DNA from 2 places in the Paenibacillus sp. MER 180 genome. Region 1 is predicted to be linked to the other one. Evidence: a T-box and tRNA genes for the amino acid it is inferred to sense, from the RefSeq annotation. Region 1 holds a T-box; the other holds one or more tRNA genes.
What was found. The T-box of region 1 lies ahead of argS (arginine--tRNA ligase). A T-box ahead of a tRNA ligase gene usually reads a tRNA of that ligase, here a tRNA-Arg.
Positions count from the first base shown of each region.

Region 2: it has a tRNA-Arg gene. The T-box ahead of argS (arginine--tRNA ligase) is inferred to sense a tRNA for this amino acid. The anticodon was not compared.

Region 1 covers NZ_JAMAVT010000009.1:31,374-34,589, forward strand. The annotation lists gene argS (arginine--tRNA ligase) at 1-1,658, opposite strand, end outside; T-box leader at 1,719-1,962, opposite strand; gene M3661_RS15755 (DUF3895 domain-containing protein) at 2,138-3,076, opposite strand.
Region 2 covers NZ_JAMAVT010000026.1:43,647-46,862, reverse strand. The annotation lists gene gap (type I glyceraldehyde-3-phosphate dehydrogenase) at 1-186, opposite strand, end outside; gene M3661_RS27320 (sugar-binding transcriptional regulator) at 228-1,277, opposite strand; tRNA gene M3661_RS27315 (tRNA-Arg) at 1,952-2,026, shown strand; gene clpP (ATP-dependent Clp endopeptidase proteolytic subunit ClpP) at 2,230-2,811, shown strand; gene M3661_RS27305 (cytochrome P450) at 2,918-3,216, opposite strand, start outside.

The sequences.
Region 1 (3,216 bases):
TTCTCCACCAGAATCTGCTCCTGATGGTAATAACGGTTGAACTGCTTGGCTGCATCAAGCAAATACCTAGCGAAGATGGACGGCTCATTGCTGTCCACCGCCATCTGAAGAGCACGCTCATACTTGCTGAGAGACTTCAAGCAGATCCATGCTTCTTGACTTACTCCTCCCGCCGCAGTTGATTTCATGCTCGATTGTTCACCTGCGCACTCAGATGCATCCTTGCCAAGCACCCCAGTATCCGCTGGACAATCAGAGTATGACGTCCATCCCCCTTTGATGAGCAAGCTCTTCGCTCTGACGAGTGTGAACTGTACATAAGGGCCGGTTTCGCCTTCATAGCGCAGCGCATCCTCCAGGTTGAAGTCAACAGACAGCATACGGCTGCTCTTCAGGTCACCGAAAATGATCGCACCAATCCCAACCTTCGATGCCACCTTGGCTTTCTCTTGCAGAGATGGATTCTTGTCTTCGATAATTTGCAGCGCGCGATTCTCTGCCTCATTCAATACCTCATCAAGGAAGATAACCTTGCCCTTGCGCGTAGACATCTTCTTCCCTTCAAATGTCATCAACCCGAACGGTACATGCGTACATTCCTGTGCCCATTCATATCCCATCTTGCCAAGCACAGCGAATACCTGTTGAAAGTGCAGCTGCTGCTCCGCGCCAACTACATAAATCAGCTTGTCAGCCTTCATAACTTCCTTACGATAGATAGCCGTTGCCAAATCACGTGTCGGGTAAATTGTTGTTCCGTTTGATTTCAAAATCAGGCATGGCGGCATACCCTCATCATCCAAACGAACGACCATCGCCCCATCACTTTCTTCGAGCAATTGAAGCTGCTGCAAATGAGCGACGACCGCATCCATCTTGTCATTGTAGAAGCTCTCGCCAAGAACGTGGTCAAAGTGAACGCCGAGTCGTTCGTACATGCGATTGAATTCGACCATACTTGCGTTAACGAAATACGTCCACAGCTGTACGGTCTCTGCATCGCCCGCCTCAAGTTTGCGGAACCATTCGCGCGCCTCGTCTTCCAGCTCCGGCTGCTGCTCCGCCACCTCGTGGAATCTGACATACAGCTTCAAGCTCTCACGGATTGGATCTTGGCGCAGCGTACCATCATCCCCCCACAGCTTATAAGCCGTAATCAGCTTGCCGAATTGGGTACCCCAATCCCCAAGGTGATTCACCTTCAACACCTCGTATCCTGCTGCTTCATACAGGTGAGCGAGCGCATTTCCGATCATCGTAGAACGCAGATGACCGACACTGAACGGCTTCGCAATATTCGGGGACGACATATCAATAACGACACGCTGCCCCTCTCCGATCGACAGCTTGCCGAAAAACGGCTCCTGCATGCGAGCAAGACAAGCCTCGCCATAGTAATCCTGATCAAAACTTATATTCACATATCCACCAGAGGCTTCCGCTCGCATCCGAATGTTATCGCTCTCTTGATTAATGCGTTCAGCAAGCTCCACCGCAATCTGTTGTGGAGAACGTCTCCACTGTTTCGCCAGTGGAAAGCAAGGGAACGCCAAGTCGCCGAGCTCGCTCTGCGGAGGTACTTCCAAGGCACGTTCGATGTCTGCCCCGTTCATGTTCATAATAGGTTCTAGCACTTGCGCGGCAATTTCTTTTAGCATAAGTTCGTTCTCCTCCTGTTGTTGGTTACGGTTCGCAACACGTCAAAAAGCCCCCGTCTACAAAGAGACGGAGGCTTGAATCCCCGTGGTACCACTCTACTTGACCCTACCCGGAAGCTTGCTGCTCCGAAAAGAGTCCACTCGATAAATAACGGCTGTCGCCGGGCTCCCCTACGTCCCCATATAAGGCAGTTCACAGAGCCAACTCCCGGGTCCGCTTCCTCTTCATTCCGTATCGGCTTCCACCATCCCGATTCGCTGCAGCACGGATTGTGCAGAGTACTCTCCCGTTCATCGTTGTTGCGTCGATTTTCATTTTACACATTATATCCAGAACAATTAGGAAAAATCAACCTATTACATGTATTATTTCAGAAAAATATTCCTTACTCTGCCGCCATTCGAGTACGTAACGTCATGGCCAGTAGTGATTCACATCGAATACAAGTCTCATTCTACTACTATCCGTCCAGCTTCGATTACCGCATTGTATACTTGCGATCCTCAGTTCCATTCAATTCGACCGAAATATCTAGATAAGATTGCTCAATAAATTGGCATACATCCGGATAGATTAGAGGCTTGCCTGTTATATAGCGGCGATCTGGCGTTCCATGATCACGTATTAACAATTCACTGATCACTCTTGCACTGCCAACACCGGTCTCCACATATTGCTTCACGGCCGCCCGTTCAGCAGCAGTAAGCCCATTCTCAGCATTACTAACTACTTCTTGAACCACAGCAGCAGGCTCGGGCTCCGTCCACGACCATAAGTCGAACTCCTCTAGAATCGGTGCAGGAGCAGGTGCAGGTGCAGGAGCTGCGCTAGGCTCGCTTGTCTTAGGCGAAGGTGAAGAATTCCTCACCACCGGCTTGCGTCGCAGCATATTGATCTGCTTGTCCAACAAGGGCAGTCCAACCGACAATTGCCGTTGTAGCTGTTCAGGCAAATCTGCCACAGAATAGGCATCTGGAGCAGGTCGCCAATCGTTGGCTATTTTCAATAAGATCTCATCAAGCTCATAATCAATGGCCTCGAATCCCTTCTTAATTGTCGCCACGATTGCAGCATCAATCCCTAAGTGCTCCTTCAAGTGCTCAATGCCGAATTTTTTGATCTCACCTGTTTTCCGGTTTTTCACCTCATGCTGATATCGAAGAGAACGGCCGCATTCGCATCGCAGCTCTGGACTTATCGTCCCCGCATCTTTATAACCCGTATAAATCCAATCATCTAACAGCGCCTCGATGTCCTCTGGTGCCGCATGATCTGGAACATGATGCCCCTTCTCCTTCGCCATCGCATTGGCGAACGCCGTGCGGCGAGAGCGAACGAGATAGTGATTCAGGAACTCACGTTGGTTGTCATTGAGCTGAGATAACATCTCATCCCGTTCCTGGATAGTTAATATCATATCTTCTCCTCCTCGCGCTTTGCTCCATTACTGTCTATTGTACAGGAAGTAGAGCATGGAAGTGAAGGCATGCCTCACATGAAGAAGCCGCCCTAGCGCAGGCAGTCAATCACTCCCTCGCTGGGCGGCAACCTATTGTA
Region 2 (3,216 bases), on a different contig from region 1:
GCCTTCTTTAGCTTCTACTGTAGCTTCGAATTTGCCATGAGTTGTGTCATATTTCAACAGGTGAGCCAGAGTGTTTACATCTGTCAAATCGTTGATTGCAACGATTTCTACTTCTGAATTGTTCAATGCTGCGCGGAATACGTTACGTCCGATACGACCAAAGCCGTTAATACCAACTTTAACCATTGATGATTCCTCCCATTTCCTTCGCAATTTTTTTATATATCTCAAGACGGCCTGTAAGGCACATCGAGACCACAATGTTTCAATACTTCAACTGCTGCTGCTTCATCAATAACGAGAATGTCTTCGTGTCCTGCACGAAGCACTGCAGTAATCGATTCGCCTTTGCTCTGACCTCCAGCAATGGCAATGACTACCTCCATACGAGAGATGTCCTCTAGGCGAAGGCCCAGTGTTAGCATCGTATGAACGACATGCCCGTCTCGGTCAAAATAATACCCGAAAGCTTCTGCAAGCGCCCCTTCTTCGAGCAGCTGCTGGATCGTCTCTTCATCCGCACGGCGGCGCTTCGCCATAACGAGAGCTTCTCCAATGCCATGCACGACAATGCGTGCTTGGCGAATTACTCGCAAAATGTCTTGGATGTTCGGTTCCTGCTTAAGCGACTGGTACGCTTCCTCACTCAGCAAATCCGGCACATGCAAGAGCCGATACTGAGCGCCTACGCGCTTCGCCATCGTGGATGCGATTGTGTTCGCTTGGTATTCCAAGCTCTCCCCAAGTCCCCCACGTGCGGGTACGAACCAATTGCCTTTCAACGGTGATGAACTCGTCAATTGATCTGCCATTGCAGCCAATGTGGAGCCGCCTGTCACCGCCACGACATCTTCCTTGTCCATTACGCTGCTGAGCGCTCTACAAGCCGCTTGCCCGAGTTCTTGCTTCACGGCAGGCGATACATCCGAATTGCCGGGTACGACAATGACCTGCTTCAAACCGAATGCTTGGCGGATACTCTCCTCCAGCTGGCGCATCCCGAGCAATTCGCCCATCACGGATTCCAGCTTCCGGACAAGTTGCCGGCCTTCATCAGTGATTCGCATACCCGTGTTATCCGAATCAATCAGGCCTTGCGCCTTCAATAAATCGGTCTCTGCACGGAGCACACGCTCGGTCATCTGCAATGACGTTGCCAGCGTTCTTCTCCCAATGGAGTCGGACAACATGATTTGATGCAGGATGGTGTAACGCTTCTTCAACAGTTCAATGAGTTCAGGTAGAAGTCGCTTCTGTATTTCTAACCACTCACGCATTCTCTCCACTCCTGCTTCCCATAAGCAACCATTGGACTAAAAACGTCCCATCTCTACATTTTTTGTCCCACCACTATTCTACCGAATAACGCAGCAACTTGCAAGTATCCTGAACCCCTGATTTTGCGCCCAAAACCGCGAATTTTCCGCCTATAAACAACTTCTATAATAAGCAAGCAATATCGAAGTTATTCATTATCAGACAACATATCCAGAAGGGCATACGAATGCCTATGATGTAATTAACCCAAAATGCGACAAGTTAATACATATTTCGCAAAAATTTTAGACATTCCTCAGTATAGACATTAATGACGGACATCATGCCCTGCTCGTACCTGTGTTTACAAAAGTTTTGAGCTTTCCTTCACATCCTGTTCGCTCTCCACGTCCCCATGTAGTTTAGCCATCGACATTGCTCACTTAGATCGGGCAACATCCACCTTATTCGGCACCGTCCACTTATTATAGAAAGAATTCAACCGTTCCCTCCTTAAAAGTTAAAACCTTAATTATGGTCGAAGGATCCTTTCTGCGGTGCCAATACAATCATCTCTGTATCCCACTAATCAGTGGGCACTTCCAAACTTCCCATTTTAAAATAAATATTCAGTGGCGCTCACTTGACTTTGTTATACGCTTTCTTATATAATAAATTTTGCTCTTGTATGAATGCGCCCGTGGTCCAATGGATATGACGTAGGCCTCCGGAGCCTGAGATCAAGGTTCGATTCCTTGCGGGCGCGCCATTTACACTCCTGTCCTTATTTGGTACAGGATAAGAAGCTACGTTACGCATACATTTAGGTGAATAAGCACGGAAGTAACATCTTGAATTTTGCAGAAGCGAAACGATAGATGTTTTTTTCTCTACATAGTTTGACCATCTTTGACTTTTTGTTTCAAGTCCTTTATATTGAATGTGTAATGATATTAGTTAGGAGGGGTTATCTTGAGTTATGTACCCGTAGTTGTTGAACAGACGAATCGTGGCGAAAGATCCTATGATATTTACTCTCGATTGTTGAAGGATCGCATCATCTTCCTCGGAACAGAAGTGAACGATCTCGTGGCGAATTCGATTATCGCCCAGCTGTTGTTCTTGGCTGCAGATGACCCGGAGAAGGATATTCATTTGTACATCAATAGCCCAGGCGGTTCAATCTCAGCCGGCATGGCCATATACGATACAATGCAGCACATCAAGCCGGACGTATCTACGATTTGCGTGGGTTTGGCAGCTTCCATGGGAGCGTTCCTGCTTAATGCAGGTGCCAAGGGCAAGCGTTTCGCCCTGCCGAACAGCGAAATTATGATTCATCAGCCGCTTGGCGGAGCACAAGGGCAAGCGTCCGATATCGAGATTCGCGCACGGCGCATCTTGAAGATGCGCGACACGTTGAACAAAATTTTGGCGGATCGCACAGGTCAACCACTTGAGCGCGTGGAGCGCGATACGGATCGCGACTACTTCATGTCTGCCCAAGAAGCGTATGAATACGGTCTGGTTGATAAGGTTCTTGGCAAAGAGTAAACAGTAAACGTGATACAGCCTCTCTCATGCGATCTATTTTGCATGTAGAGAGGCTGTTTTTTATTGCTTATTTCAACTGACATGAATAACGAAAAGCTAGGTTTACTTAGGTAAGAATGATTGGCACTGACTCGAAACCGAACATAAACTCGCTCTGGATGCGCTTCAACGGCTTGGAATGATCACATTGGTAGTTCGGGAAACGATCGAGCATTGCATTCAACGCTATCCTCGCTTCCAGCCGTGCAAGTTGGGCCCCCAGGCAGAAGTGGATACCATGACCAAACGCTAAATGCGGGTTTGGCTGACGGCGAATATGGAAGAGATCTGGCTGCTCGAACACAGACTCGTCATGATTCGCTGACCCGATCCACAACATGACGAACTGCCCTTCAGTTAACATCA